2 regions of the Verrucosispora sp. WMMD573 genome follow, and region 1 is predicted to be linked to the other one. Evidence: riboswitches for the same ligand, from Rfam matches in the RefSeq annotation. Region 1 holds a riboswitch; the other holds the start of a gene.
What was found. A riboswitch is a leader RNA that binds a small molecule or an ion and turns the genes downstream of it on or off. The one in region 1 is predicted to bind cyclic di-AMP.

Region 1 (4,819 bases):
CCAGGTCGAGCAGTTCACCTGGAAGGGTCTGCTGGACTTCAGCACCTGCACCGAGTGTGGCCGCTGCCAGTCGCAGTGCCCGGCCTGGAACACCGGTAAGCCACTGTCGCCCAAGCTGCTGGTGCTCAGTCTGCGCGACCACGCGTACGCCAAGGCGCCCTACCTGCTGGCCGGCGGCGGCAAGGACCTCACCGGCGAGGAGAAGGCCACCGCCGCGCAGCTCGCCCACGTCGACGTGCTGGCCCTCGCCGAGGCGGAGAAGCCGCTGATCGGCGACGCCGAGTCCGGGGGCGTGATCGACCCCGACGTGCTCTGGTCCTGCACCACCTGCGGCGCCTGCGTCGAGCAGTGCCCGGTGGACATCGAGCACGTCGACCACATCGTCGACATGCGTCGCTACCAGGTACTCATCGAGTCCAGCTTCCCCTCCGAGGCCGGCGTGATGCTGCGCAACCTGGAGAACAAGGGCAACCCGTGGGGGGCGCCGCAGAACACCCGTGAGGACTGGACCAAGGGGCTCGACTTCGAGGTGCCGCGGGTCGGTGAAATCGAGGACTTCGAGTACCTCTTCTGGGTGGGCTGCGCCGGTGCGTTCGAGGACCGGGCGAAGAAGACCACCCGGGCCGTCGCGACCCTGCTCAACGAGGCAGGGGTCTCCTTCGCCATTCTCGGCGAGGGGGAGACCTGCACCGGCGACCCGGCCCGGCGGATCGGCAACGAGTTCGTCTTCCAGATGCTCGCGCAACAGAATGTCGAGACCCTGAACGAAGCGTTCGAGGGCCGGGAGAAGGCCAAGCGCAAGATCGTCGCAACCTGCCCGCACTGTTTCAACACCCTTGGCAACGAGTACGGCCAACTGGGCGGTGAGTTCGAGGTGGTGCACCACACCCAGTTGCTGGCCCACCTGGTCGCCACCGGCAGGCTCACCCCGGTGCAGCCGGTCGACGGCGGGGTGACCTACCACGACCCGTGTTACCTGGGGCGGCACAACCGGGTCTTCACCCCGCCACGCGAGGTGCTCGGCAACGCGATCGCGGGTGAACTGACCGAGATGCCGCGTAACAGCGAGCGTTCCTTCTGCTGCGGTGCCGGTGGTGCCCGGATGTGGATGGAGGAGCGCATCGGCAAGCGGATCAACGTTGACCGGGTCGAGGAGGCCATGTCCACCGGGGCGAGGACGGTCGCCGTCGGCTGTCCGTTCTGCTCGACCATGCTCAGCGACGGGGTCAACGGCAAGGGTGCCGGCGAGCAGGTCGAGGTGGTCGACGTGGCCAGCGTCCTGCTCCGGTCGGTCAAGCCCGAGCAGGTGGGCGGTGCCGGAGAGGCCACCCCGGCGGCGAGCTGACCGGCCCGAACACACCGGGCGGGGCGGTACCCCTATCCAGTGCCGCCCCGCCCGGTTTTGAATTGACGTACGCAACTATAACGAATCGGCCGACACCCTTTGTATGCGTACCGTCGCGCAAAGGTGAATGAGCCGTTGGTCGCCTTGATTCCCCACCTACCGTTCCCTAATGTGGGGCACCGACCGCCATGGGTCGTCTGTCCCCGCCCCTTACCGCTCGCGGGACGCCCGGTGGTCGGTTGCAAAGGAGACGCTGCCGGTGGCAACCATGCCCCTTCATCGTCGTGCGCCAGGGCGATCTCGTCCGGGTGGCCTGCGTAGGGCCGCCCGTGGGCTCGTCGTCCTCGTCGCCGCCGCCGCGGTCGGTGCCGGCCTGCTCGCCGCCCCCGCGTACGCCGAACCCTCGGTCGACGAGATCGAGGCCCAGATCGACAAGCAGTGGCAGAAGCTGGAACCCACAATCGAGCAGTACAACAAGGTGCGCTCCCAGCTGCGGGTCAACAAGCAGAAGTCGAAGAGCCTGGAAAAGAAGATCCAGCCGTTGGCCCTGGAGACCGAGCTGGCGATGAACCGGGTCGCCGATCTCGCCTCCCGCTACTACATCACCGGCCCGTCCAAGGAGATCGGTGCCGTGCTGCTCAACTCCAAGCCGAACGAGCTCGGCGAGCAGATGGCCTTCCTTGATCGGCTGGCGTCACAGGAGCGCCGCGAGCTCGAAGGCGTCATGAAGATCCGCAAGAAGTACGACGACCAGAAGGCCAAGCTCGACGCGCTGATCGCCGATCAGGAGGCGAAGCAGAAGCAGCTGGCGGCGAAGAAGAAGCAGATCGACGCCGAGATCAAGCGACTGGAGAAGTCGCTGCCGGTGACCACGGTGAAGACCACCAACTGCCCCACCATCAACGGTGTGGTCAGCGACGCCGCCCGCACGGCCATCCGTACCGCCTGCGCCCAGGTCGGCAAGCCGTACGTGTGGGGAGCGACCGGCCCGAACTCGTTCGACTGCTCCGGCCTGACCCAGTACGCGTACAAGGCCGCCGGCATCTACCTCACCCACTTCACGGGTGCCCAGTGGAACGAGGGCAAGGCCGTCTCCCGTTCCGACGCCCGTCCCGGCGACCTCGTCTTCTTCCGCAGCGATGTCAGCCACGTGGGGCTGTATCTGGGCAACAACCAGATGGTCCACTCGCCACGGGCCGGCAAGCCGGTGAACGTCTCGCCCATCACGACCATGCCGGTCGCCGGTTTCCGCCGACCCGGCTGAGTCGCCCCAGCGTCCGCTGAGCGGTCGCGCAGAAGCGCCCGAGGGCCCCCGGTCAAGTCGACGGGGGCCCTCGTCGTTGTCGGATGTCAGCACCCACAGTGACGGCGCGGTTGTGTTGCGTATCGACGCCGATCGTCCCTACGCTGGGCAATCGTCGGCCGCTGGCAGGTCCGCCCACCCCGGGTGGTAACGGTCCGACACCGCCGAATCGCTCGTGAGCGAGCCCGGGAACCAGGTATCCGGGGTGAATCCGTGCGCGTCACGGTAGGGCGCCCCTTCCCGCCCGAACCCGGTTGGCGGTATGGGAAGAAGGAGTGCTGAGACCGGTGGCAGACCGTGCCCCGCGGCCGCCGTCACCACGTCCGGGATTGTCCGGCCGACCGACGGCTGCGCCGCGTTTTCGCTGGTACCGCTGCATCCCCGCCGCCCTGGCCGCGACCGCTGTGATGTTGACCGGCGGCGCGGCGGCCGCCTGGGCCGACCCCACGGTCGCCGACATCGAGCGCCGGATCGACGAGGACTGGAACCGGCTCGAACCCGTCATCGAACAGCACAACGCCACCCGGCAGGACCTGGCCGGCAAGCGACGGGATGCGGACGCCCTGGCTGCCCGGATCGCGCCGCTGCAACGCCAGGTGGACGAGGCCATGGATCGGGTTGGCAAGCTCGCTGCCCGCGCGTACAAGGGTGAGCAGGTACGGGCCGTCAACGCGCTGCTCGGCAGCCGGTCGCCGGGTGAGGTAGTCGAGCAGCTCAGCCTGCTCGACCGGTACGCCCGGGTCCAGCAGCAGGACGTCCGGCACGCGAGTGAACTGCGCGACGAACTCGTCGCGGCCAAGGCCGGGCTGGACCGTACCATCGATCAGCTGACCCGCACCGATGCCGATCTCGCGGCGAAGCGGCGACAGATCGACACCGAGATCGACAGGTTGCAGCGGCTCCGGCTACGGGCGTACGGGAAGGGCGGCGGTGGGCCGCTGCGGCCGGCGCCCTGTCCGGCCAGCTACCCCGGCGGAGCGGCCGGGGAAGCGGTCACCTTCGCCTGCGCCCAGATCGGCAAGCCGTACTCCTGGGGCGCCGAGGGGCCGGACGCGTACGACTGTTCCGGTCTGACGCTGGCCGCATGGTCGCGGGCCGGTGTCGCACTGCCGCACAACGCGGCCAGGCAGCGTCAGGTCACCGCGTCGGTCAGTCGCGGTGCGCTGCGCCCCGGCGACCTCGTCTTCTACTACCGGGACCTGCACCACGTCGGCATGTACGTCGGTGGTGGCTGGGTGGTGCACGCCTCCCGGGCGGGTCAGCCGGTGCAGATGAAGCGGCTGGACAGCAGCCCGGTGCACAGCTTCGGTCGGCCAAGCTGAGATGGCCGGGCTCGGCGTACCGCCGTAGGACCCGCTCCCGGAGCGGGGCGGGCTCCCTACTGGTGCGCGCAGTGGATCAACGGCCGCGGTGTCACCGGGTGGGCCAGGTGCGCCAGCTCTGCCAGGCGCGACTCGGTGTCGGGCCGCGCTGGCCCTGGTAGCGGGAGCCGTAGACGGCCGACCCGTACGGGTGCTCGGCCGGCGAGGAGAGCCGGAAGATGCAGAGCTGACCGATCTTCATGCCCGGCCAGAGGGTGATCGGCAGGTTGGCCACGTTGGACAGCTCCAGGGTGACGTGGCCGGAGAAGCCGGGATCGATGAAGCCGGCGGTGGAGTGCGTGAGCAGGCCGAGTCGTCCCAGGCTGGACTTGCCTTCGAGGCGGCCGGCGAGCTGGTCGCCCAGTGAGATGACCTCCAGCGTCGAGGCGAGCACGAACTCGCCCGGGTGCAGCACGAACGCCTGGCCGTCGGGCACCTCGACCGCGGAGGTGAGATCATCCTGTCGGGTCGCCGGGTCGATGTGGGTGTAGAGGTGGTTGTTGAAGACCCGGAACAGTTTGTCCAGTCGTACGTCGATGCTGGAGGGCTGCACCAAACTGGGCTCGAACGGTTCGAGCGCCAGGGTGCCCGCCTTGATCTCGGAGACCAGGTCACGGTCGGAGAGCAGCATCGACACACCATAGCTGCCGGTATGCGACACGCGTGTCGGACTACCCGCTTCGAACGTGTGTTCGATAGGATGTCGGCATGGCTTCCTGGTCCGAATTCGCCGCTGACGAGCCCCGACTCGCCGACGGGATCCGCCTTCTCATGCAGCAGTACGGCCCGGGCTTCGGCTACCTGGCCACG
Region 2 (4,819 bases), 1.8 Mb from region 1:
AGCGGGTGAAGAGGGTGGTGGGGGTGGGGGCGTTGTGGGGGTTGAGGTGGTAGAGGTCGCGCATGGCGTCGTACATCAGGCCGGCGAGGTAGATGGACAGGCCGGGCAGGTTGGCGTCGTACTCGACGCGCAGCAGCAGCCGGGCCTGCCCGCAGGGCCAGGGTTGCCCGTCGGCGCGGCAGCACCATATCGGCCGTAACGGGGTGTGCGGCACCTCGCCGTCAAAGGGGTAAGGACGTTGGGGACGTGGACCCCGCTCGGGTGGGAACAGTCGGCTGGTGATGGCGCCCGAGCCGCCGGCGGTCACCACCGGCCCCCGTTGGCGCGCCACTGCTGCCCCGGGGTGAGCCAGCCGGGACGCCCCGGACGCGGCATCGGCAACGGCCGGGTCGGCTCCCGCATCCAATCCGGCAGGTGCGTACCCCGCCGACGCTGCGGCAGGCACGTGCCGTGCTGATCCTCCGGCACCCCCGTGTCCCCCTGCCAGCCGAGCGACACCTGCCCACCCCGCGACACCTGCCCACCCCGCGACACCTGCCCACCCCGCGACACCTGCCCACCCCGCGACACCTGTCGGCCCCGCGACGCCTGTCGGCCCTGCGACGGCGTTGGGTCATGCTGAAATGGGCAGCGGCCAATGCGTGGTTGAGGCGGTGGCAGCCGGGAGCCGCGCTGCTCCTGCCGCTTCGGCGAGGACTCCGGCAGTAACGGCTGCCCCGGCGAGAACACCGGCAGCAGCGTCGTCGGGCACAGGTGCCAGGCAACCCGGGTACGCACATCAACCTCCCAGTCGGCGATCGGAGGGGCCGCCCGGACGCGGGGGAAGGCGCACGGGCGACCCCGGGACAGAACCGCCCCGTCCCCTGTGGATGGGAGCGGCCCCGTTGCGTGACAGTCTGGTGAGGACGGCACTACGGTCGGAAGGCATCGACGCTGGCCACGGTGGGGTCCGGGTGCCCCGATCCGGCGCTGGGCGGCCTCTTGGCGATCTTGACAGACCCGGTGGAGGGGACATGGAACGCGAGCAGCCTTCCGACCTGCATGAGTTGATCCGTACGCAGCTTCGCCGGCTGCGTACTGCCGCCGGCATGAACCAGGAGGAGTTCGGTCGGCGGACGAACTATTCGGCGTCCCTGGTGTCCGCTGTGGAGGTGGGCACCCGCCCGCTCGATCGGCCGTACGCGAAGCGGGCGGACGAGGTCCTGGAGACCGGGGGCATGTTCGAGGAGTTGCTGCGGACCGCCGAGGTGCTGCGCCAGCCGGCGTGGTTTCTGCCCTACCTGGAGGCCGAACGCAACGCCCGGCAGCTCCGCTGTTACCAGCCGACGCTGGTGCCGGGCCTGCTCCAGACCGAGCGCTACGCCCGTGCGGTGATCCGGACCGACGCCGCGTTGACCGAGGCGGGGGTGGAGCGTCGGCTGGCCAACCGGATGGCCCGGCAGACGGTGCTGGAGCAGGACGACCCGCCCCAGCTCGTCGCGGTGATCGACGAGGTGGTGCTGCGGCGGGTCGACGAGGAGCTGAAGGACGTGCTGGTCGAGCAGGTGCACCATCTGATGGAGCTGGCCACCCGGCCCAACATCAGCGTGCACCTGGTGCCCACCGGCGTCGCCATGCACGATGGACTGACCGGCCCCTTCATACTGGCGAGGAGCGCGGACGGCGGCTGGGTGGGTAATCTGGACACTCAACTCGGCGGCGTCCTGGTCGACAAGGACGACGACCTGAGTGTCCTGCTGTCGAAGTGGGAGACGGTGCGCAACGAGGCACTGTCCGGCCGCCAGTCGATCGAGCGCATGAAGGATGTTGTGAAGCCATGGATCTGAACGGCGCGACCTGGCGCAAGTCCACCCGCAGCGGCTCCAGCGGCAACGACTGCGTGGAGGTCGCCGACAACCTGCCCGGCATCGTGCTGGTCCGCGACACCAAGAACCGCGACGCCGCCACGCTGGCCTTCACCCCGGCGGCCTGGGCGAGCTTCGTCGGCCTGGCGAAGCAGCACCGCGCGCACGCCTGACGAACCCCGAGCTACGTCGACCCGGCAACCAGCATGACCCGCCGCTTGACGTACCCGAAACGGAAGCCCTCTGCCAGCGGGCCGAGGGCTTCCGGGTGCAGCGGGACGATGCGATCAGGCCGAGTAGCCGCGGGTGGCGGCCCAGTTGGCGAGGTCGATGGTGCTGATCCAGTACGACGGGTACGAGGCGTCGGCCGAGTCGGCGATCTTCACCAGGCGGCCGGAGTCCTCATAGCCGACCACGGCGATGTAGTGGCCTCCCGGGAAGGAGTGCCAGCGGCCTGCGTTGTCGGTGACGGAACCGGCGACGTTCACCACGACGCCCCGCCCGTCGGTGATGGCGGCGACGACGTCCGCCTGGAGCTGGTCCATCTGGGCCGGGCTGGCCGCACCGCCACGGATCATCGTGGTCTCGTACGGGTCGCCCTTGACGACGGCGTTGAGGACGCGGGTGGTGTCCTCGGCCGAGTTGGTGCCGGCGAACGTGGTGCCGAGCTGGCTGGCCAGGGCGTCCTGACTACGCGCGACACCGGCGGCGCTGAGCGCGTTACGCACGGCGGCGGGACCGCAGTAGTAGCCGTTGGTCTGGGCCTGGTGGTCGTACTTCAGAACCTTCGAGGCCGGCGGCTTCGGTGCCGCCTTCTTGCTTACCAGGTCCGGGTCCGAGGTGGCCTTCGGCGACGGCGAGGCGGCTGCGCTGGCCGGCGCGGCACTGCTGGATGCCGCGCTGCTGGGTGCGGCGGTCGTCGGCGCGACCTCCGCCTGACTCGTCGCGGCCACCGTGTCGCTGCGCAGTTCGGCGGCGGTCGTGGCCTGCGTGGGTGCCGGGGTGTTTCCGGTGCCGGCGAGAGCCGCTCCGGTGCCGGTGGCCAGGACGAGGGCCACGGCAGCGCCGGCAACGAGCTGATAGGGGCGTTCGGTGACCAGCCGGCGGAGCCGGCGGGAGAGGGTGTGCTTCACGGTTCCTCCACGGGCTGAGGGGAGAACGGCACACCGGCTCCGGCGGTCGGGTCGGCAGCAGGGCGCCGACGACCGCCCGGGTGAGCGGGACAGGCCGTTCAAGGGGTACGCCCGGAAAGGCCGGGCGGTGGCGATGACCGGGGGTCAGCTCGCGGCGATCGGGCCGGCGAGCACGGGCACCGCAGTGCCGTGGAGGCGGGGGAACGGGGGGATCACATCGGACTGCACGAGGGTTGGTACTCCTTCCGTCACCGCCGACCGGGTTAGCTGACGGATTCGGGCGGGAAGACGCCCTACCGCGAGTCGAGGCTCGCGGATTCACCCCAGTGGTGCAGTGGGTCCCCGGTTCGTGAGATCACGATTGAGCGGGTCGGTACGGCGTCGCTTCCTGCGATCGATTACCGCACCGGACGCGCTGACACTACTGGCCGGTCACCTCGAAGCCAACCCACCCTGACCTGCTTAAACATCATCTGGGGCGGCGATTTTCGGGTACCGGGGAACTGCCGTCGCCCAATGGGACCGATGGCATTTCGGGCACCTTCGGGTAACAACCGGACGGCCGGTGGAAATCTCAGTGGAGATTACTGCGGTAATCGCCTTACCTACGATCAGTGACCGAATTTCCGGCTAATGTGACTCAGCTCACGGAATTTCAGCCGAAGCGAGCCGGACGCCAGCGCGGGAGCAGGCCGGGTCGCCCGACGGTGGCCCGACCGGAGACGGGCAGCCGGTTCGGTCGGAGCCGCTCGGCGGCCGCGTACGCCTCGGCGGAGAGGGCGCGAGCCGCCTCGGCGGCCAGTTCCGCCGCCCGCCACAGTTCCCGCTCCCGCTCGGCGGCCGACCGATAGGCCGCCAGGCGGTTGTCACGCACCACCCGGGCGAGGACCACCTCCTGCTCCGCCGGGTGACGCCGGGGGTCCCAGCCCGACCGGCGTGCCAGCACGTCGCTGAGCTGGCGGGCGGTCAGGTCACCACGCCAGTGGGCGGCCATCGCAGCCCGGCGCAGCCAGCGTTCGCGGGACGCGTACTCGGCCGGGGTTCGGGGGGTGCGTGGGGTCGGCAGTCCGGCGACGTCGGCCAGCCGCCGGGCGGCGGCCTCCGCCTGGTCGTACGCGGCCCAGGCGCGGTCCAGCTCCGTCTGGGCTACCCGCCACGCCGTACGCCGTCGCTCGGCGTTCTGCCCGGCGCCGGCTGCCGCGACCGCCACCTCGTCCGCGTATCGGCGCAGGTCGGCCTCCTCGGTCGCGGCGCGGAGCGCGTCCTCGTCGGCGGGTCTTTCCACCGGCTCGGCCGGCTCCGGACGGGCGACCAGCACGGTGAGTACGCCCAGCGCGAGCACGAGCAGGCCCGACCAGATGGCGGCGGCGCGTGGCACCTCGATCAGGAACTGGTAGAGAACGGTCTTCTCCATGTCGGCACCTCGGGGAAATCGGTACGGCGCCGGTGGCCGTACCGGCAGCGGATCGCGAATGGCGTTGCGGCGCGATTGCGGGTTCGCGCGGCGGTGTCGCTCGTTCTGGCAGCTGCCGACGGCGCGGCTGACGCAACGGGCTGGCAGGTGCTCGGCGCGGGTGCGGCACCGAGCGGTGCGGACGCGACGGAAGGTCGCCGGAGATCAGGCGTGCGGTGGGGCGCGGGCGGCCTGGACGCCCCCGACCGGGGCCGCCGGCACCCGCGTGACGCGCGCAGCGACGCTGCCGAGCGCCGTCAGCCCGGACCGACCACAGGCCGTCGGCTGTGTCGCGGACACCCCGGCCGGGTCGGTGGGATCGTCGGCGCCCCGCGCGGTCGACGAGGCGCAACCTCCGGCCGGGTCCGCTGAGTGACCGGCACACCGCG

Region 2: it holds a riboswitch for cyclic di-AMP, as region 1 does, so the genes downstream of both, O7601_RS15625 (C39 family peptidase) here and O7601_RS07195 (NlpC/P60 family protein) in region 1, are expected to answer to the same signal.

Annotation. Positions count from the first base shown of each region.
Region 1 covers NZ_CP114901.1:1,557,853-1,562,671, forward strand. Annotated here, with positions in the region: gene O7601_RS07185 ((Fe-S)-binding protein) at 1-1,345, shown strand, start outside; gene O7601_RS07190 (C40 family peptidase) at 1,599-2,609, shown strand; cyclic di-AMP (ydaO/yuaA leader) riboswitch at 2,801-2,923, shown strand; gene O7601_RS07195 (NlpC/P60 family protein) at 2,936-3,970, shown strand; gene dcd (dCTP deaminase) at 4,062-4,640, opposite strand; gene O7601_RS07205 (pyridoxamine 5'-phosphate oxidase family protein) at 4,718-4,819, shown strand, end outside.
Region 2 covers NZ_CP114901.1:3,400,122-3,404,940, reverse strand. Annotated here, with positions in the region: gene O7601_RS15645 (hypothetical protein) at 1-271, opposite strand, end outside; gene O7601_RS15640 (hypothetical protein) at 304-552, opposite strand; gene O7601_RS15635 (helix-turn-helix transcriptional regulator) at 1,014-1,826, shown strand; gene O7601_RS15630 (DUF397 domain-containing protein) at 1,817-2,017, shown strand; gene O7601_RS15625 (C39 family peptidase) at 2,132-2,977, opposite strand; cyclic di-AMP (ydaO/yuaA leader) riboswitch at 3,215-3,355, opposite strand; gene O7601_RS15620 (hypothetical protein) at 3,633-4,391, opposite strand; gene O7601_RS15615 (hypothetical protein) at 4,596-4,819, opposite strand, start outside.